DNA from 4 places in the Dactylosporangium sp. NPDC005555 genome. Region 4 is predicted to be linked to each of the others. Evidence: riboswitches for the same ligand, from Rfam matches in the RefSeq annotation. Region 4 holds a riboswitch; each other region holds the start of a gene.
What was found. A riboswitch is a leader RNA that binds a small molecule or an ion and turns the genes downstream of it on or off. The one in region 4 is predicted to bind cobalamin.
Positions count from the first base shown of each region.

Region 1: it holds a riboswitch for cobalamin, as region 4 does, so the genes downstream of both, ABZS58_RS37285 (prenyltransferase/squalene oxidase repeat-containing protein) here and ABZS58_RS12930 (CbtB domain-containing protein) in region 4, are expected to answer to the same signal.
Region 2: it holds a riboswitch for cobalamin, as region 4 does, so the genes downstream of both, ABZS58_RS24300 (ribonucleoside-diphosphate reductase subunit alpha) here and ABZS58_RS12930 (CbtB domain-containing protein) in region 4, are expected to answer to the same signal.
Region 3: it holds a riboswitch for cobalamin, as region 4 does, so the genes downstream of both, cobN (cobaltochelatase subunit CobN) here and ABZS58_RS12930 (CbtB domain-containing protein) in region 4, are expected to answer to the same signal.

Region 1 covers NZ_JBEXDG010000048.1:1,037-8,501, reverse strand. The annotation lists gene ABZS58_RS37305 (CbiQ family ECF transporter T component) at 1-518, opposite strand, end outside; gene ABZS58_RS37300 (hypothetical protein) at 524-1,453, opposite strand; gene ABZS58_RS37295 (cell wall anchor protein) at 1,450-2,796, opposite strand; gene ABZS58_RS37290 (hypothetical protein) at 2,859-3,356, opposite strand; gene ABZS58_RS37285 (prenyltransferase/squalene oxidase repeat-containing protein) at 3,581-4,624, opposite strand; cobalamin riboswitch at 4,713-4,862, opposite strand; gene ABZS58_RS37280 (hypothetical protein) at 4,982-5,464, opposite strand; gene ABZS58_RS37275 (GGDEF domain-containing protein) at 5,488-6,999, opposite strand; gene ABZS58_RS37270 (alpha/beta fold hydrolase) at 7,159-7,465, opposite strand, start outside.
Region 2 covers NZ_JBEXDG010000021.1:93,862-101,326, reverse strand. The annotation lists gene ABZS58_RS24300 (ribonucleoside-diphosphate reductase subunit alpha) at 1-1,898, opposite strand, end outside; cobalamin riboswitch at 2,028-2,249, opposite strand; gene ABZS58_RS24295 (STAS domain-containing protein) at 2,557-2,883, shown strand; gene ABZS58_RS24290 (YnfA family protein) at 2,965-3,297, opposite strand; gene ABZS58_RS24285 (hypothetical protein) at 3,363-3,695, opposite strand; gene ABZS58_RS24280 (MerR family transcriptional regulator) at 3,692-4,141, opposite strand; gene ABZS58_RS24275 (hypothetical protein) at 4,233-4,580, opposite strand; gene ABZS58_RS24270 (DUF308 domain-containing protein) at 4,851-5,465, shown strand; gene ABZS58_RS24265 (NAD-dependent epimerase/dehydratase family protein) at 5,709-6,743, opposite strand; gene ABZS58_RS24260 (glycosyltransferase family 2 protein) at 6,857-7,465, shown strand, end outside.
Region 3 covers NZ_JBEXDG010000103.1:5,234-12,698, forward strand. The annotation lists gene ABZS58_RS49095 (MFS transporter) at 1-597, opposite strand, end outside; gene ABZS58_RS49100 (methyltransferase domain-containing protein) at 672-1,457, shown strand; gene ABZS58_RS49105 (hypothetical protein) at 1,467-1,817, shown strand; gene ABZS58_RS49110 (precorrin-2 C(20)-methyltransferase) at 1,789-3,303, opposite strand; gene ABZS58_RS49115 (precorrin-8X methylmutase) at 3,300-3,926, opposite strand; gene ABZS58_RS49120 (precorrin-3B synthase) at 4,101-5,312, opposite strand; cobalamin riboswitch at 5,358-5,545, shown strand; gene cobN (cobaltochelatase subunit CobN) at 5,584-7,465, shown strand, end outside.
Region 4 covers NZ_JBEXDG010000009.1:113,781-121,245, reverse strand. The annotation lists gene ABZS58_RS12970 (discoidin domain-containing protein) at 1-447, shown strand, start outside; gene ABZS58_RS12965 (YfbM family protein) at 506-961, opposite strand; gene ABZS58_RS12960 (SRPBCC family protein) at 1,050-1,484, shown strand; gene ABZS58_RS12955 (metalloregulator ArsR/SmtB family transcription factor) at 1,471-1,836, shown strand; gene ABZS58_RS12950 (hypothetical protein) at 2,342-2,794, shown strand; gene ABZS58_RS12945 (hypothetical protein) at 2,799-3,203, opposite strand; gene ABZS58_RS12940 (hypothetical protein) at 3,246-3,644, opposite strand; gene ABZS58_RS12935 (hypothetical protein) at 3,718-4,329, shown strand; cobalamin riboswitch at 4,429-4,561, shown strand; gene ABZS58_RS12930 (CbtB domain-containing protein) at 4,599-4,814, shown strand; gene ABZS58_RS12925 (CbtA family protein) at 4,830-5,579, shown strand; gene ABZS58_RS12920 (biliverdin-producing heme oxygenase) at 5,691-6,362, shown strand; gene ABZS58_RS12915 (DUF2470 domain-containing protein) at 6,376-6,675, shown strand; gene ABZS58_RS12910 (hypothetical protein) at 6,742-7,080, shown strand; gene ABZS58_RS12905 (zinc-ribbon domain-containing protein) at 7,091-7,306, opposite strand; gene ABZS58_RS12900 (hypothetical protein) at 7,331-7,465, opposite strand, start outside.

The DNA.
Region 1 (7,465 bases), on a different contig from region 4:
CGCAGGACGCTCTCGGCGAGCTGCGGGGCGACGGACAGCGCGACGATGACGGCGGTGCCGGCCTCGTACAGGGCCGCGGGGACGAGCTTGAGGAGGCGTTTCGGGTTGGCGAGGGCGTTGGCGGCGCCGAGGCAGATGAGCATCGCGGCGAGCCGGATCCCGTCGTAGAGGCCGCTGAGCAGTTCCTCGGCGGCGACCGGGCCGAACAGCCGGATGCCCGCCGCCCACGCCGGCAGCGGCACCTCCGGCAGGGTGAACAGCACGTGGACGCCGCCCCCGCCGCCGAACACGACCCGGAACAGCAGCCGGCTCGCGACGATCAGCCCGCCGAGCATCAGATACAGCCGGAACGCCAGTGCCCACGGTGCGTCGCCGCGGCGGCGGGCGACGACGGCCCCGGCCGCGGCGACGATCAGGGCGAGGACGATCGGGTTGGTGGTGCGGCTGGCGGCGGTGGCCAGCCCGAGCGCCCACAGCCACCACGCCCCCGGATGCACCGCCCGTGGCAGTGTGCCCATCGTGGTCAGGTGTCCTCGCCCGTGCGGCGGCGCCAAGCGGTGTAGCCGCCGACCGCTGCCAGCAGCGCGAGGACCGCGGCTCCGGCGATGGTACCGACGGGCACGCCGGACGCCGATCCCGTGGCTTCCACGTCAGGGGGCGCGGTGTCGCCCGCGTCCGGCTGGACCGACATCGAAGGAGGCGCTGTGCTTCCGGGCGATGCCGACGTGTCCACAGAGGACGGTGCCGGACCGGCGGAGGGCGTGCCGGTGGCGGGACCTCCGCCGGTGGTCGCCGCGGTCGTCGGCGCCGGACGGGGCTGGCCCGGCTGGGCCGGCTGGCTGGTGGCGGGCGGCGGGGGTGGGGCCGGGCGGCTCGGTGCGGCGCCGGGGACCGGCCAGTTGCCCTCGGTGCGGTTCTTGGCGAACGACCAGCCGTCGAAGCTGCCCTGCGGCGGTGTGCGGTTCTTGACGCCCATCTGGCTGTAGGCCCAGGCGCCGCCGTTCGGGGCGTGCCAGTACGACCAGTACGCGGTCGCGGGTGGCGTGTCGACGCACGGTTCCGTCGCCGGGGCCGGTTTGCCGCTGATCCGGCAGATGAACGCGAGCCCCCACCGGTTGGTGCCGGCGACCGTGAACCCTGCGTCCTGCAACGCGGTCAGCCCGCTGGCCTGTGCGCCCGGCGCGCAGCGGACGACGACACCGCCGCCGAGCTCGTGGAAGTCGACGACGACCGTGACGCCGGTGGCGTCGGGGCAGTACCCGGTGGTCCCGGCGGCCCGCGCCGGTGCGGGCAGCGCGAGCCCGGCGACCGCCGCGAGGAGCACGGCCGCCCCGGCGCGGACGACCCGGCCGGCCGCAGCACGTGCGGTCCGGCCGGCCGTGGCGTGGGCGGTTCGGCCGGCCGTGGTGTGGGCGGCCCGGTCGGCTGCGGCGTGGGCGGTCCGGCCGGTCATGGTGTGCGGCGTCGTCGCGCCGCGAGGACCAGCGCCATGCCGAGGCCGATGAGGGCGACGGCGACCGCGGCCATCTGGACGATCGGCTGCCCGGTTCTCGGCAGGTTCCCGCCGGTGGCCGTCGTCGCACCGGTCGACGCGGACGCGGACGGTGACGTGGAGGCCGACGCCGACGCACTCGCGGATGCCGACGCCGAGACGGACGGCGACGGCGGGACCGACACCGACGGCGACGCCGACGGGGACCCGGCGGGGGTCGTGCCGATCTCGCCGAGCGGGACCTGGGCGAGGGCGAGGAGCGCCTGGGCGGTGGCGCGGCGCCACTGGTCGCGCAGCATGTCGTCGATCGCGCCGGCGGCGAACGCGTCGGCCGAGTAGGCGACGGCGCCCTTGTCGGCGCCGCCGGACAGCTGCAGCTTCGCGACCCAGGCGGCGGCCCTGCCGGCCTCGGCGGTGGCGCCGGCGGCGGCGAGAGCCTGCCCGGCGAGGCCGGTGCTGTTGCTGTTGGCGACGGCGGGCAGGTTCGGGTCCGGCCGCTGCGGTCCGTTGACGAACGACCCGTCCGCGCCCTGCCTGGCCTTCAGCCACGCGGTGCCCTGCGCGGCCGCGGCCAGGGCCCCGGGTGACGAGCCGGTGGCGAGCAGTGCCTGCACGGCCATCGCGGTCGAGTCGACGTCGGGGGCGTCGTCGTCGGCGCAGGCCGCGCCGGTCGGGTCCGGGTTGAGGCGGAAGCCGCCCGCCTGGCACTGCTGCCGGATCAGGTAGGCGACGACGTCCACCGGTGCGCCACCGGTGCGGGCCAGACCGAGCACGGCCAGGGACTGGTCGAAGGTGTTGCTGGCGTCGCCGCCGTAGACCTCGGGTGTGGTGTCGCGGACCCTGCCCTTGTGCGGGCCGTCCGTCGCGATCAGGCCGCGGGTCATGGCGTCGAGGTCGAGGCCGCCGAAGTGTCTCGGGTCGCGGCCGGCGGCGGTGGCGGCGAGGAGCAGCTTCGCCGTGGAGCCGGCGTCGGTGATCCGGTCGTCGTCGCCGTCCTCGTCGTAGTCGATCTCGTAGTAGCTGAACGTCGCGGCGTTCGCGGCGACCTTGTCGGCGACGGCGGCGGCGGTGGCCGGGGCGACGCCGGTCGCCCGCAGGGCGAGGAGCGCGTCGACGGTCAGGCCGATGTCGGGCATCCCGAAGTTGGTCAGCACCCCGTCCTCGAACTGGGTGGTGAGCCACGTGGCGGCGTCCCGGCCGGCGGTCTGCTGCGCGGGGCTGGGGGCGGCGACGGCGCTCGCCGCGATCACGCCGCCGATGACGGCGGCGGCGAGGGCGACGGCGGCGCTGCGGTGCGGGCGCATGAGGGGCCTTTCGATGCTGACGGAGGCGGTGCCGTGGGGCACCGCCTCCGGGGCCGGGTGGCTCAGGGGGCGGTGATCGACGGTGCCTGACCGGAGCCGAAGCGCCAGCCCTCGACGGTGCCGATCGCCGGGTTGAACGAGGAGGCGCCGAGGCTGCTGTACGTCCAGGCGCCGCCGGGCGTGGCGTGCCAGTACGACCAGTACGCCGACGCGGGCGGGGTGTTGACGCACGGGTCGGTCGCCGCCGTCGGCTGGCCGTTGATCCGGCACACGAACGCCAGCCCCCAGCGCTGCGTGCCGGTGACGGTGAACCCGGCGCCGGTCAGCGCGGCCAGCCCGGTCGGCGGGTCACCGAGCTTGCAGCCGACCACGACCCCACCGCCGAGCGGGCCGAAGTCGACCACGACGCTCACCCCGGCGCCGGGCGCGCAGGCGGCCGCGTGCGCGGCTTGCGGCGCGGGATCGGCGAGGACGAACGTCGCGGTGACGGCGAGCGCGGCGAACACGGCGGACAGCAGCCGGCGCATGATTCCTCCACTGTGGATGGTGTTCACGGGCATGCTGGAACTGGTGTTCAGGGGCACGCCGGCGGTGTTGAGGGGCACGCGGGGAGTGGTGTTCACGGGCATGCCGGAACTGGTGTTCAGAGGCACGCCAGGAGTGTTCAGGCGCGCGCCGGATCTGGTGTTCACGGGCATGCCAGGTCTGGTGTTCACGGGCACGCCAGGAGCGGTGTTCAGGCGCACGTGGGGAGTGGCGTTCACGGGCATGCCAGGTGTGGCGTTCACGGGCATGCCAGGATCGGTGCGGCGGCGCGGGATCCGCTCGCGGTGAGCGTCGCCAGGCCGGAGCCGGTCAGTCCGGGCACCGCCTGCGCGGTCGAACGGACCGCGGTCGCCGGGTCGAACCCGCCGGGAGCGTAGGCGATGGCGCCCCGGTCCGCGCCGCAGCGGATCTGGAGGCTCAGCAGGAAGCCGCGGGCCTTCAGCCAGGCGATCGGCCGTCCCGCGACGGCCAGGGCCTGTGCCGCGAGACCGGTGCTGTTGGCGTTCGCCGTACCGGCGGAATCGGCGAACGAACCGTCGGCGGCCTGCGCCGAGACCAGCCAGGCGACCCCCGGCGCCGCGTCGGTGGGACGGCCGACGGCGAGCAGCGCCTGCACGGCGAACGCGGTCGCGTCGACGTCGCTGACGCAGGTCGGCTGGTCGTAGTAGAGCGGGTAGCCGCCGTCGGCGCAGCGGGTGCCGGCGAGGTACGCGCCGCCGGACGCGGGTGCCCCGGCCGGGGTGCGGCCCAGGGCGAGGAGCGAGAACGCCTGGGTGAGCTGGTTGCTGTAGTCGCCGAACGCCGACCGGTCGGAGAAGCGGCCCGACGGGGCCTGCAGCCCGCGCAGCCGGGCGATCAGGTCGACGCCGCCGAACGCGGCAGGGTTGCCACCGCGGACCTGCACGGCGAGGGCGAGCTTGGCGGTCGCGCCCGCGTACGCCTCGGTGCCGTCGCCGATGTAGCCGGTGAGGATCTCCGGCCGGGCCAGCCATCCGGTCGCCTTGGCGGCGTTCGTGCCGGCGACCTTCGCGGCGGCGGACGCCAGGATCGCGTCGATGGTCAGGCCCTGGTCGGGGTAGGCGACGCCGTCGAAGACGACCTCGAAGCGTTCGCCGTCGACGAGCTGGCGGGCCAGCCACCCCGCGGCGGCGTCGGGCCGGTTGACGGTGGGCGGTGCCGCATTGGCCGGCGTGACGGCCGTGGCGGTCAGGACGCTGGACAGGGCGAGCGCGGTGAGCACCCTTGTGAGGAGGGTGCGGGCGCGGTGCCGGGGGACTGCCATCGGGCGATGCCTCTCCGGCCCTGGCAGTCGGGAGAAACCGGGCATGCCCGGTGGCTCCGACCCGTGGGCCACGACGGGTAGGGAGGTGCTGGAGACGACGCGTGTCGGACAGGTATTCGGACTCGCGGCGAGCAGACATCGCTCACCGCCTACCGTTGCGGGCCAGCGCCGGACTTCGACCGGACTTCCCCCATCAACACACGGCTATGTACTTGTGACCGACAGTCTGTCCCGGCGGAGCGGTGCCGTCAATCCCAGCCGCCGCGCTGTGGCGATGCCGACAGCACGCTGACGGCGGGTGGGACGACGTGTCCGCGCGCTGTCAGCCCGCTGTCAGTGGCGGAGGCGAACGTGCTCTCACCAGTCGAACGGACAGAGGAGCGCACGATGCAGACCTTCAACACCCCCACCCCGATCTCCGCGGTCCTCGACATCCCCGCGGGCCGCGTCCAGTTCATCGCCGGTGACCGGGCCGACACGACCGTTCAGGTCCGGCCCGCCGACGCCGCGAAGAGCCGCGACGTCAAGGTGGCGGAGCAGACCACGGTCGAATACGGCGACGGCGTCCTGCGGATCGCGGTCGGCGCCGGGGTGCGGCACCAGCTGCTCGGCAGCTCGGGCTCCGTCGACGTGACCGTGCAGCTGCCCGCCGGCTCCCAGCTGGACGTGAAGGCGGCCAGCGCCGAGTTCCGGGCCGTCGGCCGCTTCGGTGCCATCGTCTTCGACGGGGCGCACGGCGCGGTCAAGGTCGACGAGGCCGACAGCGTCCGCCTCACCGTCCTCGCCGCCGACGTCGTCGTCGGCCGGGTCAACGGCTCGTCGGAGATTCGCACGGGCCACAGCTTCGCAGACGGCCCGTCACGTCACTGCGTCAAGGTCAGGTGGGGTGCTTTGTCCGGTTCGCTGAGGCGCCAGTTGTTCTTGCCGGCGGACTTGACGGCGTACATGGCGGCGTCCGCCCGGCGCAGCAGGTCGGCGATGCCGGTCGGGGCGTGGCTGACGAACGTGACGCCGATGCTCGCGCCGACCCTCGTGGTGTGCGCGCCGATGACCGCCGGCGCCGAGATGGCCCGGACCAGCCGTTCGGCGAGGTCCTGGTCGTCCAGCGGGGCGAGCACGACGAACTCGTCGCCGCCGAGCCGGCAGACGATGCCGTCGTGCGCGACGCTGCCGAGACGGTCGGCGACCTCGCACAGCAACCGGTCGCCGACCTCGTGGCCGAGCGTGTCGTTGACGCCCTTGAAGCCGTCGAGGTCGATGAGCAGCAGCGCCGTGTCGGTGCCCGTCGTGGTGTACCGCTCGATCGCCTCCTCCACGTGCCGGCCGAGGTACGCGCGGTTCGCCAGCCCGGTGAGCTCGTCGTGCCACGCCTGATGCTGGAGCCGCTCGGTCAGCAGCCGGTTCTGCGCGAGCAGCTGCCCGTTCTCCCGCAGCGCGGTGAGCTGCCGCGTCGTGACCATTGCCAGCAGGATGCCGGTGCCGGCCAGGACGCCCCAGCGGCGCCAGTCCAGCCCGGGCCCGACCACGGTCACGAGGAGCCCGAACGCGGCCGCCGAAGCCCCGTAGGGCACGACGCTGAACGGCCGCCGGGCGGCGCCCTGTGGCGGGGTCGTCCCGCTGAGACTCGAGTGGTACTGCAGCAGCGCGCCGGCGAGCGAGCTGAGCTGTGCGAGGAGCAGCAGCGTCGTCGACCCCAGCGACACCGCGCCGGGACGGCCGGGCAGGGTCGTGGCGAACCCGGTCAGCGCGATACAGGCGGCGTAGCACGCCAGGGTCGGCCTGGTGAGCAGGCGCGTGCCGAAGAACGCGACCCGCAGCACGCCGAACCCGGCGACCACCACGACCACCGGCAGCGCGAGGGTCTCCGACAGCGACAGCCAGCCGTGCCCCGGTGACCAGCGGCGGCTGACCGTGAAGTACCAGACGAAGGAGGCGACGCCGACCAGCACGATGCCCGCGTCGAGTCCGATCCGCAGCCGCTCCGACCGGGTGTGCGCGACCGTCGGGTAGCGGAACACGGCGTACATGATGAACAGCCCGGCGACCGGGTAGACGAGCTCCGTGCCGAGCATCGGCACCGCCCGGCCGCTGACCGCCGTCACCAGCAGCGCGGTGAAGTCGACGGCCATGCCCAGCGTGTAGACCAGCATCGCGTAGACCATGCCGGCCCAGAACCGGGCGGTCGGCGGTGGGAGCCCCGGCACGCGGGCCGTGCGGTGGAACATGTAGGTCAGCGCGCCGATCAGCGTCAGGTCGACGAACACGATCGCCGGCTCCGCCGCGTGCGTCGGCAGCACCAGGGCCGCGAGCACGGCCAGGACCGCCGCGACCGCGCCCGCGGGCAGCAGTGCGTCGACACCCCGGGGCCGCCGCATGTCCTGCCTCCTGGTGCCGTCGATCGCCGCCAGCACGTCCCATCGGCACCGCCGCCGGGATCCTTAACGATCGGTTCAGGCGGGCTGCCGGCCGAGCGCCGGCGCGACCTTGTCTACCACGTCGTGCAGGATCTGTTCGTACCCCTCGCGGACGAACTCCTAGGGCAGCTCGAGGCGCAGCTCGTCGACCTCCTGGACGGCGGCGTCCGCGCGCAGGCGCTCGACGATCTCGGCGCTGGTGCCGACTCGGTCCGGGTGCAGCGCGCCGAGCAGGAACGCGGCCGGCACCCCGGCGTCGATGGCCACGACGTCGGCGCGGTCCACCGCGAGGGCGTCGAGCAGTCCGAGCATGTCTTCGGCGCCGGTCGCGGCGTCGAAGCCGTCCGCCGCGCGGGCGCTGTCGCCGAGCCCGCGCAGGTCGGGCGCGATGACCCGGCGCGCCCCGGCCAGCAGTGGCAGGACCGGC
Region 2 (7,465 bases), on a different contig from region 4:
TCGTAGCAGCCGGCGATCGACGCGATCGTCGCCGTCGGCGCGATCGCGACCAGCAGCGAGTTGCGCAGGCCGGTCGCCGCGACCCGGGCCCGCAGCGCGGCCCAGCGGTCGCCTTCGGCGGGTGCGCCCCACAGGTCGGGATGCAGCTCACCATGCGCGGCGCGGGTCTCGGCGAACGCCGGGTGCGGCCCGAACCGCTCCGCCAGGTCCGCCGAGGCCTCCAGGGCGGTCAGGTAGATCTCCTCCTGCACGCGGGTCGACAGCTCCCGGGCGGCGCCGGAGTCGAACGGCAGCCGCAGCGTGAAGAACGCGTCCTGCAGGCCCATCAGCCCGAGGCCGACCGGCCGCCACCGCGGGTTCGACGCGGCCGCCTGCTGCGACGGGTAGTAGTTGATGTCGATGACCCGGTCGAGGAACACGACCGCGGTCCGGACGGTCTCGCGCAGCTTCTCCCAGTCGACACCGTCGACACCGTCGACACCGTCGACGCCGTCGGCGGTGAGGTGCGCGCCGAGGTTGATCGAGCCGAGGTTGCAGACCGCGGTCTCGGTGTCGCTGTTGACCTCGAGGATCTCGGTGCACAGGTTGGACAGGTGGATGCTGTTGCCGGGCGCCCCGGTCTGGTTCGACAGGGCGTTGGACCGGTCCTTGAACGTCATCCAGCCGTTGCCGGTCTGCGCCAGGGTGCGCATCATCCTGCCGTAGAGGTCACGGGCCTTGACGGTCTTGACCGCGTGCTTCTCGGCCGCGCGGTAGGCCTCGTCGAACTCGGCCCCGAACAGGTCCGGCAGCTCGGGTGCGTCGGACGGGTCGATCAGCGACCAGTCGCCGTCGGCCTCCACCCGGCGCATGAACTCGTCGGGGATCCAGTTCGCGAGGTTGAGGTTGTGGGTACGGCGGGACTCCTCACCCGTGTTGTCCCGCAGCTCCAGGAACTCCTCGACGTCCGGATGCCACGGCTCCAGGTAGACGCAGGCGGCACCCTTGCGGCGGCCGCCCTGGTTGACGGCGGCGACCCCGGCGTCGAGCGTCTTCAGGAACGGGACGATGCCGTTGGATCTGCCGTTGGTGCCGCGGATGAGCGCGCCCCGGCCACGCACGCGCGACCAGGAGATGCCGATCCCGCCGGAGAACTTCGACAGCTTCGCGACCTGGTGGTAGCGCTCGTAGATCGAGTCGAGCTCGTCCCTCGGCGAGTCGACGAGGAAGCACGAGGACATCTGGGTGTGCGCGGTGCCGGAGTTGAACAGCGTCGGCGAGCTCGGCAGGTACGCGAGGGACGACATCAGCCGGTAGAAGCCGATCGCCTCACCCGGCGTCTGCGACAGTCCACATGCAACTCTGAGCAGCCAGTACTGCGGCGTCTCCACGACCAGACGCGTCTGCGGATGGCGCAGCAGGTACCGGTCGGCGACGGTCCGCAGCCCGAAGTACTCGAACCGCAGGTCCCCGTCCGGGTCGACGGCGTCGTCGAGCTTGCGGGCGTTGCGGGCCACGAATCCGGCGGTGTCCTGGCTGATCAGTCCCTGCTGGTGCGCGTAGCGGATCGCCTGGCTGAAGCTGGCGACACCCTGACCGCGGACCTCCTTGTCGACGTACGCGGCGAGCAGCCGGGCCGCGAGCCGCGAGTACTGCGGCTCCTCACCGATCAGCTCCGCCGCCGTCTGGATCGACAGCTTGTCCAGCTCCGCGGTCGTCGCTCCGTCGTACAGGCCGCTGATCGTCTTCGTCGCCACCCGCAGCGGATCGACCTCGTCCAGGTCGGCGACCCACCGCTCGACGGCCTTCACGATCTTGTTGACGTCGACCGGCTCCAGGTCGCCGTTGCGCTTGCGCACCTGCATCGCGTGCCGCCGCTGCCCGCTCTCAGGGCCGGCCTGCTCCTGCGTCACCGTCATGTGTCCCCCTCGTCACCAGCTACAGAACGCCGGACGAGCGCAGGGGGAAGCCGCCACAGAAAGGCGCACGCGAGGCGCACCTGGCGATGGCGTCAGCCGTCCCACGCGGCATCCGACCACCGCACACCGGTCGGCGTGCGGTGCGCTGGCAGGTCTTCGGACTCGCGGGCAGGACCCAGGATTCACCCGGGGTCGCCTACTGGCCGTCGCTTCCCAGACCTCGCGGTCCAGTGCTTGATGACGGCGGTCGTTCCCACTTACCGCTGCGGGGCAGTCCCGGACTTCCACCGGGTTCCCTGTTGCCACGACCACCCCCGAAGGGTCGGCCGAACCAGCTGCAAGCAACACCATATATGGGTGCAGCGTTGAAAGCACAACACCAGATGCTGTGCCCGGCGTGTCGCGCCGCAGTATCACCCCTGGGTCACTTTCTGTGCTGACGCCCGTCGGCCGCATCCACCGCCAGCAGCGCGCCGTCGCGAGCACGGATGACGTACCGGCAGCACCGCGGCGGTCGATGCCGCCAGGAGATTTCCGTCCGCCGGGGTATGGACACCGAATCGCTGCCACGTGCTGCGCGCACAAGCCCCATCGGCATCGTAGGATTCGGGTCTGCTGCCGCCCGCTCGTGGCTGCGCTCGTCGGTCCGGAGGCCCGCATGGAACTGTCCGTGGCCGGCGGCATCGACCGCACGGTGGTGGCCGTCAACGGCAACCTGGACGTCGCAACCGCCGGCGAACTTCGCGAATCCCTGCACCACGCCATCGGGGACGCAGGGACGTCGCTGATCGTCGATCTCACCGGAGTGTGGTTCCTCGACTCGACCGCACTCGGCGTGCTGGTGGGCGTCCACAAACGGCTCCTCGAACGCGGCGGCGGCCTGCAGCTGGTCTGCCCGCGCGACGGGCTGCTGCGGATCTTCCGGCTGACCGGTCTGGACCGGGTGTTCGCCATCCATGCGTCGCTGACCGCAGTGCCGGCCTGACCCTCTGAGGGTCGTGACAGGAGCGCCTCGTGGAACCGCGTTGGCACCGGAAGGTTGTCGGCGGTGGCGAGCGCACGCACGTCAAGGGCGAGGCGCGTACATGATGACGGCGACGCCGATCAGGCAGATCGCGGCTCCGGCGAGGTCGTAGCGGTCGGGCCGGAACTTGTCGAACACCACCGCCCACCCCAGCGAACCGGCGACGAAGACTCCGCCGTACGCGGCCAGGATGCGGCCGAAGTTGGCGTCGGGTTGCAGGGTGGCGACGAACCCGTAGGCGCCGAGGGCGGCGATGCCGGCGCCGATCCACAGCAGGCCCTTGTGTTCGCGGACGCCCTGCCAGATGAGCCAGGCACCGCCGATCTCAGCGACCGCGGCGAGCACGAACAGCAGGATGGACCGGATGATCGTCATGGGCGTATGGCAGCACACCGGCGTGGTGCGGCCTCCAGGCGGGTGCCGCACCACGGTCTCGGTGTTCAGCAGCCGCAACCCCCGCCACCACATCCGCAGCCGGCGCCGCCGGCTACGGCAGCGCGCTGGACGTCGCGTCGCCGGTGCAGCCACCACATGCCCAGCGCGAGGACGACGAGCCCGGCGGACACCGCCAGGAGCGTCTTCTCCAGGATCGCGGCACCTGCGCCGGTGAGCACTCCGGCGGCGATGAGCAGCGGCAGGGCGCAGCAGGCGGCGCAGGCGAGCGCGGCCAACCCGCCGGTGACCTTGCTCCGCGTCGGCGGCGTGTTGTCCACCGGCGGCGTGGCGTGCAGATGACCTGCGTGCGTGGTCGGCGTCGGCAAGGGGTGGCTCATGCGGGCTCTCCGTCTGGGTGGGTGGCGGTGCCGATGGTGAGGAACGGGATCGGGCAGTCGGCGCAGGTGCAGTTCGTGAGGCTGTCGCAGCGGGCGTCGACGACTTCGCTCAGGGTGGTGCGGATGGCGGTGAGGTCCGCGATCTTCGCGTCGACCTCGGCGATCTTCTCGATGGCACGTTGCCGCAGGTCGGCGGTGGGGTGCCGGCGCTGGCCGGTGTCGAGGAGCTCGGCGACCTCGTCGAGGGTGAACCCGAGCCGCTGCGCCGCCTTGATGACGTTGAGCAGGGCAACGGTGTCCGGCGGGTACAGACGGTGCCCGCCGTTGGAGCGCGTCGGTTCGCTGAGCAGGCCGCGGCGTTCGTAGTACCGCAGCGTCTGGATGTTCACGCCGGCCTGTTCGGCGACCTCGCCGGTGCGGAGTCCTGCCTTGTCCGGGGAGATCATCATGCGGCCTTCGGCCGGCCGCACGACGGCCCGGAGCAGCACGTCACGACGTCCGCGTCGATCAGGGCCAGGTCCAGCACCGCCGGCGCGGTCACGACGTCCGCCCGGCGGACACGGTGCCGGCCCGCTCGGCGAGCGAGGTGAGCACGTCGGCGTACCGGGCCGGGACTTCGACGTCGAGCGTCAACGCCTCACCGTCGGCGATCGGTCCGGGCGTGACGGTGAAGACGAAGAACGAGCAGCACGCGGTCTCCCGGGCGGTCAGGTCGCGAACCGTCGCCTCCAGCCCGGCCGTGCCGGTCAACCGCATCCGTGCGTGCGTCGGGGTGAGGACGTCGACCGCGCGTACGGCGGTGGCGAACAGGTCGTCGAACTCGCTCAGCCGCAGCGGCCGCTCGGCGGTAGGCAGGGTGCACGCATCAGGGACCACGAACGACATGACAGGCTCCTCGTCACCGGCAGCGCCATCTCGACGCCGTCTCCCACGACGGTAAGCCTGTACCCAGGTACCGGATGCAAGCCCGACTCTGACGGTCCGCCGCCACACGGTGCCACCGGTCAGTGTGGTGCACCGCTGCCCGCTGGGCAGCAGATCGACGCGGGCGCCGCCCCTTGACCGGTGGACGACCCCGGCCGGGTGAGGCGGCCCGGGTGGCCCGCCGCAGAGGATGAAGGTTGGACGACCGCAAACGTATGGACGGAGGCGGACATGACCAGCTTTCCCTGGCATCGCCGGCAGTCACGACGGCACGACGCCGTCGACAGGGCGGCGGCCGAGCCGTTCTGGGAGGTCCTCGGGCTCGGCCTGATCACCATCGTGTTCGGCATCGCGGTCCTCGCCTGGCCGTCGAACACGCTGGCGCTGCTCGGTGCGCTGGTCGGGGTCTGGCTGATCGTCGCCGGCGCGATCCGCCTCTTCGGCGCGTTCGGTCACGACCAGACCACCAGCCGGCGCGTACTCCTGGGCGGCCTCGGCGTGCTACTGATCGTCGGCGGCATCGCCTGCCTGCGCCACGTGGCCACCGGTGTGACGGTCCTGGCCGCCATCATCGGCCTGGCCTGGCTGATCAGCGGCATCGCCGAACTGGCCATCGCGTTCCTCACCCGCGGCCGGATCCGCACCTCACTCCTGGCGATCGGTGCGGTGTCCCTGCTGGTCGGCCTGGCGTTCGTGTTCTGGCCCGGTCTGTCCCTCAGCACGACGATCCTGCTGACCGGCATCAGCGCACTGCTCATCGGCGCCGCCGAGGTGGCCTTCGCGTTCCAGCTCCGCGAACACCACGCCGCGGCGGTCCCCGCGTCAAAAGCCTCGGATCAGCGATGACCGACGCGACGGGCACCGTCGGCCCTACCGAAGATCCACCGTAGTACGCGAGGCCGGCGGCCGAGGTGGTGACGCCGCCGCTGTGGTCCTGGCCCTCGCACCAGGCCGGCTGGTCCGCAGGTGGCCGGCCACGACCAACAAGCGCGTCTCCGCGCGGGCACGTTCACCACGTCGCCTGCCGCACGACCCGCTGGCCTCGGCCCGCTGGCCGCGGCCGAGGCCGGAACAGGCCGCGCTGCCAGGTCATCCGCGCAGCGGGGCGGTGGCGAAGGTGCGCATTCCCTCGACCGGGTCGACGCCCGCCACGAAGCCGAGATCCCGTCGTGCCCGGGCGGCCGAGGCGACCACGTGGCGCACATCGCCCGCGCGGTACTCGCCCGTGACGACCGGCTCGGGGCCGTCCATCGCCGCGGCGAGCGCCCTGGCCATCGCGCCGACCGTGATCGAGACCCCCGAGGCGATGTTGTACGCGTGGAAGCCCGCCCGCGCCGAGCTGTCCACGGCCAGGAGGTTGGCCGCGGCCACGTCCGACACGTGCACGAAGTCGCGGCGCTGCCCGCCGTCCTCGAAGACCCGCGGCGGCCGCCCGGCGGCGAGGGCGGAGCGGAAGATGGCCGCGACGCCGCTGTACGGCGTGTCCCGGGGCATCCCGGGCCCGTAGACGTTGTGGTAGCGCAGCGCCGTCACCGAGCCGTCGCATGCCTCCGCCCATGCTGCGGCGAGGTGCTCCTGCGCCGCTTTCGTCGCCGCGTAGACGCTGCGCGGCCGGACCGGCGCATCCTCGTCCACCTCGCCGGAGGTCAGCGCGGTGCCGCAGGACGGGCAGGGCGGCTCGAACCGTCCGGCGTCGAGGTCCTCGGTGCGTCGTGGGGCGGGCTGCACGGAGCCGTGGACCTCGCAGCGGTACTCACCCTCGCCGTACACCACCATGGAACTCGCCAGCACCAGGCGACGCACGCCGGCGCGGGCCATCCCGGCCAGCAGCACCGCGGTGCCGAGGTCGTTGCAGCTCACGTACTCCGGCATGTCGGCCACGTCGATCCCCATCCCCACCATCGCCGCCTGGTGGACCACGACGTCCACGCCCTGCAGGCCCGCTGTGACCGCCGCGGCGTCACGGACGTCCGCGCGCAGCGCGCCCTCCGGTACCGCGGCGGCCGGGACGTGCGCGGCTGGATGCAGGACGTCGAGGACGGCGACGTCGTGCCCTCCCCCGCGAAGGGTGTCCGCGACGTGGGTGCCGATGAACCCGGCGCCGCCGGTGACCAGGATCCGCATGTCCTCAACGTAGGCTGGTCGGGGGCGGTGGGCAGGGCTATGTTCGCGCTTCGTAATGGGTGTTTCTCGGCTTGTAAGACCTTCCCGCCGAGATCGCGGATAGCGTCCGGAACATGCCTGATGTCGTACTGCCCTGCCTCAACGAGGCTGTGGCGCTGCCCTGGGTGCTGGCGCGGATGCCCGCCGGCTACCACCCGATCGTGGCCGACAACGGCTCGTCGGACGGCTCCGCTGCGATCGCCGCGGCGCATGGCGCGACCGTCGTGCACGCGTCACCGCGCGGCTTCGGCGCCGCCGCACACGCCGGCCTGACCGCCGCCGCCGCCGACGTGGTGTGCTTCATGGACGCCGACGGCTCGTTCGATCCCCGGCAGCTCCCGCTCGTCGCCGTGCCGGTGCTCGACGGCGGCTGCGACCTGATGCTGGGCCGGCGCCGCCCGACCGCGCGGGGCGCCTGGCCGCTGCACGCCCGGCTCGGCAACGCCGTGGTCGCCTGGCGGTTACGTCGTTCGGCGAAGGTGCCCGTCCACGACCTCGGCCCGATGCGCGCCGCTCGACGCGAGGCGTTGCTGGCGCTGGACCTGACCGATCGGCGCTTCGGCTACCCGCTGGAGATGGTCACCCGGGCCGCCGCCACGGGTTGGCGCATCGCCGAGGTCGACGTCGCGTACTCGCCACGGCCCGACGGTGGCCGCTCGAAGGTCACCGGCACCGTGGCCGGA
Region 3 (7,465 bases), on a different contig from region 4:
CAGCCTGAGGGTGTCCCTTCCGCGTTGCGGTGTCCCGTGTACGGGCACCGGCGCCTTCCCCCAGCTGCGGGCCTTGAGCACGAAGGACAGTGCGAGGCACAGCTGGGCGGAGGCGACGAGGGCGTACCCGAGCCGCCACGGTGACCCGGCGCTGATCGCCGAGGTCATGATGAGCGGACCGATCGCGACGCCGAGCCCGAAGCAGGCGTGCAGCCAGTTCATGTGGCGGGCGTTGAAGTTCGCGGCGGCGTAGGCGTTGAGCCCGGCGTCGATCGCGCCGCCGCCGAGCCCACCGAGCAGCGCGCACGGCACGACGAACCAGAAGCTGGGGGCGAGCGCGTAGCCGGCGAGGGCGAGGCTGGCCGCGGCGGTGCTGCCGGCGAGGAGCCAGCCGACGCCGATCCGGCCGAGCAGGAACCCGGCGGCAACGCTGGACGTGAGGTAGCCGGTGGTCGCGGCGACGAGCAGGTAGCCGACCGACTCGGTCGACACGTCGAAGGTGCCGGCCATGAACGGCCAGCCGACGCCGAGGAGGCCGTCGGGGAGGCCGAGGCTGATGAACGCGAAGTAGGCCAGCACGAGCAGCGACGTTCTCACACGAAGATCGTACGGGTTTCACTATACGGGAACATGCTCCCAATATTAGAGACAGAAATATTAGGGTCTGGGACATGGCCAACAACGTCTACACCCATGGACATCACGAGTCGGTCCTGCGCTCCCACCGCTGGCGCACCGCCGGGAACTCCGCCGCCTATCTGCTGCCGGTGCTGCGACCGGGCATGACCCTGCTGGACGTGGGGGCCGGACCCGGCACCATCACCGCCGACCTGGCCGCCGTCGTCGCACCCGGCGAGGTCACCGCCCTGGAGGCGACCGCCGAGGCCCTGGAGGTCACGAAGGCCGGGGTGGCGGGCGTCGCGTACGTCGTCGGCGACGTCCACGCGCTCGACTTCCCCGACGACAGCTTCGACGTCGTGCACGCCCACCAGGTGCTGCAGCACGTCGCCGACCCCGTGCAGGCGCTGCGCGAGATGCGCCGCGTGTGCAGGCCCGGCGGCTATGTGGCGGCCCGCGACAGCGACTACGCGGCGTTCACCTGGTTCCCGCGGCTGCCGGAGCTGGACGAGTGGCTGGCGCTGTACCAGCGGATGGCCCGCGCCAACGGCGGCGAACCCGACGCGGGGCGGCGGATGCTGTCCTGGGCGCGCGCGGCCGGCTTCACCGACGTGACGGCGACCTCCAGCACCTGGTGCTTCGCCGACGACGAGGACCGGGCCTGGTGGGGCGGCATGTGGGCGGACCGGGTCCGCGCTTCGGCGATGGCGACCCAGGCCCTCGCGAGCGGCGTGACGCAAGAGGACCTGGGGCGGCTGTCCGACGGCTGGCGGGCCTGGGCGGCGTCCCCCGACGGCTGGCTGTCCATCCTGCACGGCGAGATCCTGGCCCGCCCGTAAGCTTCACGGGTGGAGAAGCCGCTCGTCACCGTGTGCCGCGACTGCTGCTGCGGGTCGCCGCGCAAGCATCCGGACGTCGACCATGCCGGGCAGGTGGCCCGGCTCCGGTCGGCGCTCGGCACGGCGGGGGTGCGGGTCAGCGGGTGCCTCGACGCGTGCGAGCGCTCCAACATCGTCGTCGTGCACCCGACCCCGGCCGCGCGGCGGGCCGGGGCCCGGCCGGTGTGGCTCGGCTATCTGCTCGACGAGGCCGTCATCGGCGACCTGACCGCGTGGGTCGAGGCCGGCGGCCCGGGCGTCGCTCCCCTGCCGCCGATCCTCGAGCTGTACCTCACGAAAGCGGGTAGCGACGTGGGGTGAACACGACCGGGGCGCCGTCGCCGCGGTCGACCAGCCGGGTCTGCGACGAGCCGAAGATGAGCAGCGTCCGCATGTCCACTTCGGACGGATCCAGGTCGGCGAGGCGCACCACCCGCACCCGCTCCCCCGGCCCGCCGACGTCACGCCCGACGACCACCGGCGTGTCCGGGGAGCGGTGCCGCAGCAGCACCTCGCGGGCCGCCTCGACCTGCCAGGTGCGGCTCTTCGACCCCGGGTTGTAGACGGCGATGACGAGGTCGGCGCCGGCCGCGGCCTCGAGGCGGGCCGCGATCACGTCCCATGGTTTGAGCCTGTCCGACAGCGACAGCACACAGAAGTCGTGGCCCAGTGGCGCGCCCGCCCGGCTGGCGACCGCCTGCGCGGCGGTCAGCCCGGGCAGCACGCGGACCGGTACGTCCTTCCAGCGCGGTTCGGCGGCGACCTCCAGTACCGCGGCCGCCATCGCGAACACGCCCGGATCGCCGGACGACACGACGGCGACGCGACGGCCCTCCTTGGCGAGGGACAGCGCGAACTCGGCCCGCTCCGACTCCACCTTGTTGTCCGACGCGTGCCGGCGCTGCCGCGGGTTGGCCGGAATCCGCGCCAGATATGGGGCGTAGCCGACGAGGTCCTCGGCGGCCTCGACCGCGGCGAGCGCCTCGGGGGTGAGCCAGTCCCGCCCGGCGGGGCCGAGCCCGACGACGACGACCTCACCGGCGGCGACGGCCGGGGGCGCGGCCCGCAGCGCCGACGCGGTGTCCTCGTGGACCCGGCTCGGCAGCAGAGCCAGGGAGAAGTACGGCACGTCGGCGGGGTCCACAGTGGACAACGGGGCGACGCGCTCACGATCGGTGGTGGCGCGCTCGACGTACCAGGCGTCGTCGAGCCGCCCGGCGCGTTCCAGGGCCTCGCGAACGGCGCCGAACGTGCGGCCGAGCTTCATGACGGCGGCCGAGTCGGTCGCGGCGAGCCGCTCGGCGAGCACGTCCGCGGGCAGCGTCCCGGGCAGCACGGTGAGGATCTCGTCGCGTTCGACGAGCGGCCGGCCGATGACCGCGGACGCGCCCGCGACGGACGTGACACCCGGCACGACCTCCGTGGGATAGACGTGCGCGAGCCGCTTATGCATGTGCATGTATGAGCCGTAGAAGAACGGGTCGCCCTCGCAGAGCACGGCCACGTCCCGGCCGGCGTCGAGGTGCGCGGCGAGCCGGGCCGCCCACGCGTCGTAGTGCTCCTCGATGAGCGCCCGGTAGTCGCCGACCTCCTCGGTGGTGACCGGGTAGACGAGGGCCTCCTCGATCTGCCCTTCCCGCAGGTACGGCACGGCGATCGACCTGGCGATGCTGCGCCCGTGGCGGGCGCTGTGGAACGCGACGACCGGCGCGGCGGTGACGATCCGGGCCGCCTTCACCGTCACGAGCTCCGGGTCCCCGGGTCCGAGTCCCACACCATAGAGCCGACCGCTGTCCACTGTGGTCATTCCTTCTCGTCCGCGATGGCGTTGACGGCGGCGGCCGTCATCGCGCTGCCGCCCCGGCGGCCGTGCACGACCAGGTGCGGCAGGTCGGTGGCGGCGAGCGCCGCCTTCGACTCGGCCGCGCCGATGAAGCCGACGGGGATGCCCAGCACCGCCGCGGGCCGGGGCGCGCCGGCCGCGATCAGTTCGAGGAGCCGGAACAGGGCCGTGGGCGCGTTGCCGACGGCGACGACGGCGCCGTCGAGGCGGTCGCCCCACAGGTCGAGGGCGGCGGCGCTGCGGGTGGTGCCGAGCCGCGCGGCGAGGCCGGGGACGCGCGGGTCGCGCAGCGTGCACAGGACCTCGTTGTCGCGGGGCAGCCGGGCGCGGGTGACGCCGGAGGCGACCATCTCGGCGTCGCAGAGGATGGGGGCACCGTCACGGAGTGCGGCGCGCGCGAGTCGCACCACGTCGCCGCCGTGCCCCACGTCGGCGGGCAGGTCGACCATCCCGCACGCGTGGATCATGCGGACGGTGACCTGGGCGACGTCGGCGGGCAGCCCGGACAGATCGGCCTCGGCGCGGATCGTCGCGAACGACCGCCGGTAGATCTCGGCGCCGTCCTTGACGTAGTCGAAGCTGGTCACGACGTCACCTCCGCTGCGCTCCGGCGCCGCCGTGCCCCAATACTGCAACCACGGTGACCAGCCACTCCGCTACGCTCCGGGCCGGTCACGACGTCACCTCCGCTACGCTCCGGCGCCGCCGTGCCCCAATACTGCAACCACGGTGACCAGCCACTCCGCTACGCTCCGGGCCGGTCACGACACCACCCGGTAGCCGTCGGCGGTCGCGAGCATCTCCACGTGCCTTCCCTTCGGTGCGCCGCAGCGCCGTTCGCAGCCGATCCAGTGCACCGGCAACGCGTGGTCGAGGCCGCCCGCGACGGCCGCGCGGGCGTCGGCCCGCACGTCGGCGAGGGCCTTGGCGCACCCCGGCCGGCCCGCGCACGCGGTGACCCCGGCCCACGGTGAGGCCGGGTCGGTGACCAGCCCGGCCGCCGTCAGCAGGGCCTCGACCGCTCCAGCTTCATCGACCGGCACGTCGGGCACGACGACGGTCCGCCACGGCGTGACGATGATCTCTCCCGGCGAGGCCGCGACGAGTGCCGCCGACTGCTCCTGCGTCAGCAGCCCGAGTGGTACGACCACCGTCAGCGCGACCGGTCCCCCGGCCTGCGGTGTCCGTCCGACGGCTGGCCCGGCGCCGCCGTCACGGCGGCCGATGCCGGTGTCGACGGTGGCGGCCAGCCGGGCCGCGACCCGGGCCGGGCCGTCGGTCAGCTCCGCCAGGCGCCACGCGGTGCCGCCCTGCGAAGCGCGTTCCGCCAGGAACGCCCGGGCCGCCGCAAGCAACAGCTCAGCGGGATCGTCCCAGCCCCCTGCCACGGTCGGACCGGCTGGATCGCCGCAGGTCCGGGGCGTCGTCAGGCCGGCCGGGAAGCCGCAGGTCCGGGCCGTGGTGGGGGCGCCGGCGAGGAGGAGGCGGTCGCCGTGCAGGCCGACGTCGCCGCCGAGCGGGGACACGTCGCCGCGGCCGTCGTCGAGTGTCGCCAGGAACCGGCCCGGCAGCGCGGCGAGGGACGGGTCGGCGCACAGCCCGGCGTCGAACGCGGCCACCACCGGCCGCACGTCCACGAGACCGGCGCCGTCGCGGCCGCTGAGCGGGCTGGCGATGATGTTCCGCACCCGCTCGTGGGTGTCCGACGGCAGGAGCCCCGCCTGCGACAGCCGCGCGGCCAGCTCCAGCTCCGCGCCCGGCCGCAGCGCCCTGACCTGCACGTTCCCCCGGGAGGTGAGCTCCAGCGCGGGGTCGCCGAGGTCGGCGGCGGCGGCCCGGAGCACGGCCAGACCCTCGGCGGGCAGCCGCCCGCCGGGCAGCCGGACGCGGGCCAGGCCACCGTCGGCCGCCGCGTGGACCTGCACGGCGCCGGGGCACCGGTCCGGGGCGTCGCGTCCACTGGCAGCCTGCACGCGCCGGATACTACTGCGCAGGGCTTCGCTTGACTCAAGTCTGCGCCGACCGGCAGAGTTGGCGGTGCTGCAACGGCGACGTGTGGAGGAAGCCGGTGAGATTCCGGCGCGGTCCCGCCACTGTGACCGGGGAGCGAGTTTCCGACGGAGGCCACTGGGCGCGAGCCTGGGAAGGCGCGGGGACGAGCGCCGATCCGGGAGCCAGGAGACTCTCCGCCGCCGGACCTTTCCCGACCGACTTGGGGCGCGGACCCCGAGGGAGGACCCCGGCGTGATCCTGCTGTTGTCGACGTCCGACACCGACCTGCTCAGTGCCCGCGCGAGCGGCGCGGACTTCCGGCTGGCCAACCCGTCCCGCACCGCGGTGGAGGACCTGCCCGCCCTGGCCGAGGGCGCGGACCTGGTCGTCGTGCGGTTCCTGGGCGGCTACCGGGACTGGCAGGAGGGCTTCGACACGCTGCTGCGGCTGCCGCCGTCACGCCCTTCCGGCAGCTCCCGGCTGCCGGTGGTCCTGCTCGGCGGCGAGGCGCTGCCCGACGCGGAGCTGATGCGGCACTCCACCGTGCCCGCCGGCGTCGCGGCGCAGGCGCACGCCTACTTCACCGAGGGCGGCCCGGCCAACCTCGCCGAGCTGCACCACTTCCTCTCCGACACCGTCCTGCTGACCGGCCACGGCTTCGCCCCGCCGGCGACCACGCCCACCTGGGGACCCCTCCAACGGGAGTCGACGGCGGACGGACCGACGGTCGGGATCATCTACTACCGGGCGCATCACCTCGCCGGCAACACCGCGTTCGTGGAGACGCTGTGCGAGGCGGTCGAGGACGCCGGCGGGCGGGCGCTGCCCGTGTTCGCCTCGTCGCTGCGGGCCGCCCCGGCGGAGCTGCTCGACACGCTGCGGCAGGCCGACGCGCTGATCGTCACCGTCCTCGCCGCGGGCGGCACCCGCCCCGCGGACGCGCAGGCGGGCGGCCAGGAGGAGGCGTGGGACGTCGGCGCCCTCGCCGCGCTCGACGTGCCGATCCTGCAGGGACTGTGCCTGACCAGCTCCCGCGACGCCTGGGACTCCAGCGACGACGGGCTGTCGCCGCTCGACACGGCCACGCAGGTCGCGATCCCCGAGTTCGACGGGCGGATCATCACGGTGCCGTTCTCGTTCAAGGAGATCGACGCCGACGGGCTCACCGTCTACGTCGCCGACCGGGAGCGGGCCGGGCGCGTCGCCGGGATCGCCGTCGGCCACGCCCGGCTCCGGCACCTCCCCGCGGCCGACCGGAAGATCGTGCTGATGCTCAGCGCGTATCCGACGAAGCACGCCCGGATCGGCAACGCCGTCGGCCTCGACACGCCCGCGAGCGTGGTCCGGCTCCTCGACGCGATGCACGCCCAGGGGTATGCCGGCGCGGACGGGTTCCCGAAGGACGGCGACGCGCTGATGCACACGCTCATCGCCGCCGGTGGGCAGGACGTCAACTGGCTCACCGAGGACCAGCTGCGCGGCAACCCCATCCGCATCTCCGCCGACAGGTACCGGACCTGGTTCCAGACGCTGCCGGACGCCCTGCGCGAGGAGATGGAGCGGCACTGGGGCCCGGCGCCCGGCGAGCTGTTCGTCGACACGTCCCGCGACCCCGGCGGCGAGATCGTCCTCGCCGCGCTGCGTGAGCGCAACGTCGTGGTCATGGTGCAGCCGCCGCGCGGCTTCGGCGAGAACCCCGTGGCGATCTACCACGACCCGGACCTGCCGCCGAGCCACCATTACCTGGCCGCCTACCGGTGGCTCGCCGACGAGTTCGGCGCCCACGCCGTCGTGCACGTCGGCAAGCACGGCAACCTCGAATGGCTGCCCGGCAAGACCGTCGGCATGTCCGCGTCCTGCGGCGCCGACGCGGCCCTGGGCAACCTGCCGCTGATCTACCCGTTCCTGGTCAACGACCCGGGTGAGGGCACCCAGGCGAAGCGCCGCGCGCACGCCACCCTGGTCGACCACCTGATCCCGCCGATGGCGCGCGCCGAGTCGTACGGTGACATCGCCCGCCTCGAGCAGCTCCTCGACGAGCACTCGACGATCGCCGCGCTCGACCCGGCGAAGCTGCCCGCGATCCGCGGCCAGATCTGGACGCTGCTGCAGGCCGCCCGGCTCGACCACGACC
Region 4 (7,465 bases):
AAGCTGCACATCGAGTTCTGGCTGCCGAACCTGCCCGGCAACGTCACCGGGCAGCAGAGGTCCAACAGCGGCATCTACCTGCAGGACCGCTACGAGCTGCAGGTGCTCGACTCGTACGGGGTCGCCTCGGCACCCGGCATCGACACCTGTGCGTCGATCTACAACAAGATCGCGGCCACGAGCAACGCGGCGACCGCACCGGAGACGTGGCAGACGTATGACGTGACGTTCCGCGCGGCCCGCTACAACGGCACGACGAAGACCGAGAACGCCCGGGTCACCGTCGTGTGGAACGGCGTGACCGTGCACAACAACGTGGCCATCGACGGTCCGACCGGCAACGGCGCCGCCGAGGGCCCGGGCACCGGCAAGATCCGTCTGCAGGACCACGGTGACGCCGGCGCGAACCTGTACTACCGCAACATCTGGGTCGAGCCCGTCAGCTGACCCACCATGACCGGGGGCGGTGCCGCGTCGCGGTGCCGCCCCCTTTCACATCACGCTTTCACATCGCGGTGAAGACGACCGCCCGGCCGGCGGTGGCGGCCCGGTCGTAGAACGCCCGGATGTCGGCGAAGTTCCCCCAGGTGTACTCGAAGTCCCGGTCGTCGCCGGCGCCGGCGTAGTCGTCCTTGTCGAACGCGTCGAACCGCTCGCGCAGCCACGCCCGGTCCAGACCGCGCAGGGCCGCCGCCACGTCGCGCACCTGTTCGGCGGTGACGTGCACGACCCAGTACTCCTCGTGCAGGTCCTCCCCGCCGAGGATCGCGTGCGACAGCGGGTACTCGTCGCCCAGACAGCGGTGCAGGGCATCCCACGCCTTGTCGGAGTCGACCTTCATGGACTCGTCGTCCCAGTCCTCCCCAAGGTCTTCGACGAGGTCGCCCACCTCGTCGTTCCTGGCTGCCTTGAGCAGCGCCTTCTCCTGCTCCGCCGTGACGGCGAAGTGCACTCCCAACATGCCCGGGATCGTACGCACCGCAGGTTGACGCAACCATCAGATTGCTATACGTTCGTAGCAACTGATTGGTTGCTATATGGAGGTCGACATGACGTTTCCCGACCGGATCGAACGCACGCTGCAGCTGGCCCACTCGCCGGAGAAGGTGTGGGCGGCGCTGACCACCGCCGAGGGCCTCGGCACCTGGTTCGGCAACCGCGCCGAGATCGACCTCCGGGTCGGCGGAAAGGCCAAGCTCATCTGGGACAGCGGCGACACCGCCAGCCTGACCATCGAGCGCGTCGAGCCGCCGCGCGTCTTCGCCTACACCTGGCCGCTCTACGGCCTGCCCGAGGACGATCCGCGCCGCAACCTCGTGGAGTTCACGCTGGAGCCGACCGGCACCGGCACCACGCTGACGATGGTCGAGACCGGCTTCGCACAGCTGCCCGGCGAGGCCGGTCAGACCGCCTACACGGGCAACACCAAGGGCTGGACCAGCGAGCTCGGCGAGCTCGTCGCATACCTCGATGGGCAGGCCTGACCCGGAGGCGGTGGCGCAGGAGGTCTTCGTCGCCCTGGCCGACCCGAGCCGGCGGGGGATCCTCGCCGCGCTCGCGGCCGGCGGCCCGGCGACCGCCACCCAGCTCGCCGCCCGGCTGCCGATCACCCGGCAGGCGATCGCCAAGCACCTGGCCCTGCTCGCGGACGCGGGCCTCGTCGTCGCCGAGCCGGGCGAGCGGCGCCGGATCCGCTTCCGCCTGGACTCCGCGTCGATGAAGGTGGCGCAGCAGTTCCTCGCCGCCCTCGCCCGCGACTGGGACGGCCCGCTCACGGCCCTGCGGGACCGGCTCGGCGATCCGCGGCAGGCCGGTCCTCGTGGCCGTCAGGTGTGAGCCGCCGCGCACCCCGTACACCGGGCGCGGCGGCCACCGCCTCGCGCCCGGCGATGAGCGGGCCACTCGCCCCCGCGACCCGCCGGTGGCCTGCGAAAACCTTCCCCGGCGGGCACCCCGGACGGCGCCGGCCGCGGCCGCCGGCGGTCCGTCCGGGATCGGACTCCGGCCGCATGCGCGGACGGCTGGTAACGTCCAACTTGTGGATCTGCTTCGCGTGGAACACCGTCACGTGCAATTGGCCGACGTCGACTTTTCCGGTCGTTCGTTCGACACTTTCGGCGCCTATGGCGGGTCTTTCCTGCGATGTAACTTCACGGAAACGACATTCGGGAAGTTCAGCGTCGGGCACCAGGGCCAGACGCGGTTCGTCGACTGCACCTTCCGACGCACCAGGTTTCCGCTGGGCAACACATATCTCGGTGATGCGCGCTTCGAAGGCTGCCTGTTCGACCATGCCCGCATCCGCGAGCTTGACACCGAATGCGCCGAATTCGTCGATTGCGTGTTCCGCGGCCGGGTGTGGCACACCGTCTTCTGCGGCGCCCCCGGCGACGGGTGGACCGGACCGCCGGGCCGGGACAGCAACGAGTGGCGCGGCAACGACTTCTCCGACGCCGAGCTCGTCGACGTGGACTTCCGCGACATCGACCTCGGCGCGCAGCGCTGGCCCACCGACGCCGACGAGTACGCACTGATCGACCGCGTCGACGAGCGCACGGCCGAGGCGACCGCCGCGATCCGCGACGCCCCCGCCGGCTCGTGGCCCGACCCGCTGCTCGCCGCGCAGGCGGTCGACTTCGTGCGCACCGGCCGGCCGCGCGACCCGAAGGGCTTCGTGCTGATCCGCCGGCGGGAGCTCGGGCACCGGCTGCCGCCGCAGGTCCGGGACCGCCTGTGGGCACTGCTGGTGACCGCCTACAGCAACGACCAGGAGCAGGCACCCGCCCCGCGGTGACCGCCTACACCGACGACCAGGAGTAGAGCGCCCGGCCCTCGGTGACGGCCGACCGGGCCAGCCCCGCGAGGGCGACGAGCCGCTCCGCCTCCCAGGCCTCCAGCAGATACTCGTCCGCGTAGTCGCGGATCTGCCCGTCGCCGATCCTGGCGAGGGTGTCGACGAGCTCCGCGTTGATCCTGGCCGTCCACGGCCCCAGAAACTCCGCGTCGGGGATGCCGCCGAGCGGCTCGTCCCTGCCGAACTCACTCGGGTCCCGGCCGTCGATCTCCGCGGCGAACTCCTCGACCTCGAGAATCCAGCCCTTGCAGTCGACATACGGCCAGTCGTTGCCGGCGGGGCCGGCGTCGAAGTCCAGCGCGGCGAGCTCCTGCGCGGTGGCGGCGAAGTAGTCCATCATGACGCCCACACCGCTGACACTATCGTGACCGCGCGTCCCCGGCAGCGCTCGTCACGCCTCCCGCGCGCCGAACCAGAGATCGATTCCGAACCATGCCCTGGTCCGGCCGCCCAGCAGGACGACGAGGAACGCCGCCCGCCACAGCAGAAACCAGAAGGTCGCCTCGACGGTGCTGGTCGCCCACGCGTCGAACAGCGCGTGGACGAAGCTGCCGCCGTACACGACCAGCAGCGTCCACCACACCCAGGGCCGCGCCCGCCACATCGCCCACGCACCGGCCAGGTAGGCGAAGCCCAGTACCGCGTACGTCCACGCGGGCAGCCCGGAGTAGGGCCCCTCGTCGGCGGTGAACGCGCACATCAGTGCGCTGACCGCCAGGAACAGCAGTAGCAGGACCAGCACCTTGATCCGCCTCGGCCGGGCGGGCCCCGCCGCCGTCATCTCCGTCACGTCGGCATTGAACCATCCGCGACCCCGGTGGACGGGGCCGCGCGGATGAACGGACGTGGATAGCATGCGCGGCGTGGACGCGCTGAAGGCACACCGGGCCGAGCTGGAGCACCTCGCCGGCGACGACGTACTGCTGGCGGCGGTGCACTGCCAGAAGGCGTTCGGCGCCGAACGGCTGCAGCGCTCGCCGCGGGAGATGGAGCAGCTGCTCGCCGCCCTGCCGCGCGGGGTGAGGGACGCGGCGGCGGCCGCCTACCGGGCCGAGCCGGAGCCCTCACCCGAGAAGGCGTGGGAGCGGGTCGTCGCGGTGCTCGTCGGCGCCGACTCGGTCATCCGGCTCGACGTCGAACGCGCGATCGGCGGGTCGGCCGTCACCGGCGGGGACGACTCGTGCGCGGCCCGCCTCGACCGCGGTATCCGCGACGCCACCATGGTCCACTGCGTGGTCACGGACCGGCGGCTCGTCCTGGCCGACATGACCGACGACCTGCGCGGCTTCCGGCTGCGGGCGGAGGTGCCCCGGGGGGCGGTGCTGCGGGCCCGCCGCGAGGGGAGGTTCCTGCAGCGCGGCCGGGTCGTGATCGACTTCGCCGACCTGTCGCAGCTGGCACTGCTCACGGGCGTGTTCCTCACCCGCCGCGCGGACGAGCTCGTCGCGGCCCTGACCGGGGGCACCCCGCGGTAGGCGTCGACCGCCCTGCCCGCGAGAAGTTGATCACCTTCGCGTTTCGCCGCACCCCCGCTGATCAGCACCGCAGGGGTCCGGCGGGGGTCGCTTCGATTGACACACCGGTACGCCGTCCGTACCGTCCGAAACGAAACGTGACAGTGAACGGAAGCCGGTGCAAGCCCGGCACGGTCGCGCCGCTGTAACCACGCACCCGTGGGAGTCAGACCCGGCCACTGTCACGACAACGCTCGATGGGACGCGAAATCCCGCAGGAGGCTGCACAGATGGCATCGATCTCGGCTCTTCCCACCCCGGTCGCCGCGCCGGCCCCGATCCCGCTGCGGCAGATCCTGCCGTGGGCGACGTTCGGCGTCGTGCTCGCCGTCGTCCTGCTCTACTTCGTCGGCGCCGAGCAGGGCATCACGTCCGTCATCGCCGGTGAGACCGTGCACGAGTTCGTCCACGACGGCCGGCACCTGCTCGGCTTCCCCTGCCACTGAGACGGGGAAGCCGACATGCTCAACGCCCGCACCCTCCTGGTCCGCGGGATGATCGCCGGCGCCGTCGCCGGGGTCGCCGCGTTCCTGTTCGCCTACCTGTTCGGCGAGGGCCCGATCAACGACGCGATCGCGTTCGAGGAGGCCCACGCCGCGCCGCTGCCCGCCGGTGAGCACGAGCACGAGCTCGTCAGCCGCGGCGTGCAGAGCACCGCCGGTCTTGCCACGGCCTCCGTCGTGTACGGGGTGGCGCTCGGCGGCCTGTTCGCCATCGTTGTCGCGATCACCCTCGGCCGGATCGGGCGGATCAGCGCCCGGGCGACCGCCGGGCTCGTCGCCCTCGCCGGGTTCGTCGGGGTGGCGCTCGTGCCGTTCCTGAAGTATCCGGCCAACCCGCCGGCCACCGGCAACCCGGACACGCTGCAGCAGCGCACCGGCCTGTTCTTCCTGATGATCGTCATCGGGGTCGCGACCGTGATCGGCGTCGCCGTCGTGACCCGGTCGCTGCAGGCCCGCTACGGCACCTGGAACGCCGCGACGGCGGCGGTCGTCGGTGGCGTGGTCGTCGTCGGTATCGCGATCGCGCTGCTGCCTGCGGTCAACGAGGTGCCGGACGGGTTCGCCCCGATCCTGCTGTGGAAGTTCCGCCTCGCCTCGCTGGGCACGCAGGCGGTCAACTGGGCCACGCTCGGCCTGCTGTTCGGGTACCTCACCGAGCGCAGCCAGCGTGCGGCGACCGCGGTCGCCGCGCAGCCGGTCGCCGTCTGATCCTGTGGTCTCCACGTGCGGCGGGGCCGTCGGGCTCCGCCGCACGGCCACTTCTCAGCACCATCGAATTAGGTTAGCCTAACCTGGAGTTCGATCTCCGAGGAGGCGACCGTGTCGACGGACGAGATGCAGGCGGGGCCGTTCTCCACCGCGGTGCGCACGCTCACCGGCGGCGTGCACCGCGACGCCGAGCGGTCCAGGTTCCTCGACGACCTCGTCGCCGGGACGCTGCCGCTGACCTGCTACGCCGCCATGGTCGCCCAGCACTGGCACATCTACGCCGCGCTGGAGCAGGCCGCCGACGCGATGCGCGACGACCCGGTCGCCGGCGCGTTCGTCCACGATGGACTCACCCGGCTGCCGGCGCTCGAGGCCGACCTGGACGCACTCCTCGGCGAGGACTGGAAGACGCGCAGCGCACCAGTCCCGGCGACGATCCGCTACGTGCACCGGCTCCGCGACGTGTGCCGCACCTGGTCCGGCGGGTTCGTCGCGCACCACTACACGCGCTACCTCGGCGACCTGTCCGGCGGGCGGTTCATCGCGGCGGCGGTCCGCAAGGCCTACGGGCTGCCCGGCGTCACCGGGACGAGGTTCTACGAGTTCGACGGCATCGGCAGCCCTGCCGCGTTCAAGGCGCAGTACCGCGACACCCTCGACGCCGCCGCGTGGTCCCCGGACGAGCGCCGCCGCGTCCTGGACGAGGTGCTGGTGGCGTACCGGCTGAACATCGACGTCCTGCACGACCTGGCCCTGGGCGGCACGTCGTCCCGGGCCGCCTGAAGGAGCATCCACGATGGGGCAACCGTTCACCGCCGACGTCATCGACGCGGTCCGCCGGCACATGAACGACGACCACGCCGCCGACAGCCTGCTGATCTGCCGCTCGCTCGGCGGGCAGCCGTCCGCGACGGCCGCCGCCATGACCGGCATGGACGGTGACGGCATCGACTTCACCGCCACGGTCGGCGGCGCGCCCGTCGAGGTCCGGGTGCCGTTCGCCCGCCCGCTGACCGCCCGGGCCGAGGTGCGTCCCGAGGTCGTCCGCATGTACCAGGACGCCTGCGCCGCCCTCGGCGTGCCCGCCCGGCACTGACCCACCGGCGGCGGGGCGGCGGGGCAAGGGGCGGCGGGCGAGGGCGGCGCGTTGGATGATGGCGGGATGTGGCCGGCGGAGCAGGTGCCCGGGTGGACCGGACGGCGGCGGTGGTGGGAGGTCGCGGTCCCGCTCCTGCTGACGTTCGGCGGCTGGACCCTCGTCGTGGGCGTGCAGCTGGCCAGCCACTGGCTCTACTACCTGTGGTTCTTCTTCGCCCTGTACGGGCTGCTGCTCGGCGGGGCGGGCCTGATCGCCGTCGCCCTGTCCGCGCTCGGGGTCACGGCCCTGTGGAGGCTCCGCGGGCCGAGGTGGGCGGTGCCCGTCCTGGTGTGCGCCGTCCTGACCCCGCTGGTGCTGCTGCCCGCCTGCTGGTGGCTGCTGCCGGTGGACCTCGGGTACTGAGCCCGGGCCCTCAGTGGACCCGGGCGGGGTCGACGTCGCGCTGGTTGGCGCAGGCGGTGCACTGGACGGTGTGCTTGACCTGCAGCGGGATCAGCGGGATGAAGAACAACGAGAGTTTGAGGGTCCGCTTGTACAGCGGGTGCGCCACCGTGTTGCCGCAGTGCGGGCAGCGCAGGGTCAGCGTGCGCAGGTGCTTCACCCGCCAGCCCCAGCCGAAGATCACCACGCGGCCATCGTAGCGGCACGCCGTCTACCGTTGCCGGGCGCGGCGTTCCGAGGCGTGCACGAGGACCGAGCACCACATCCGGTACGGCCGCCAGGCGTCGGTCACGCGGGCGATCTCGGCGGCCGAGGGAGTGGCCGGCAGGCTGTACAGACGGCGCAT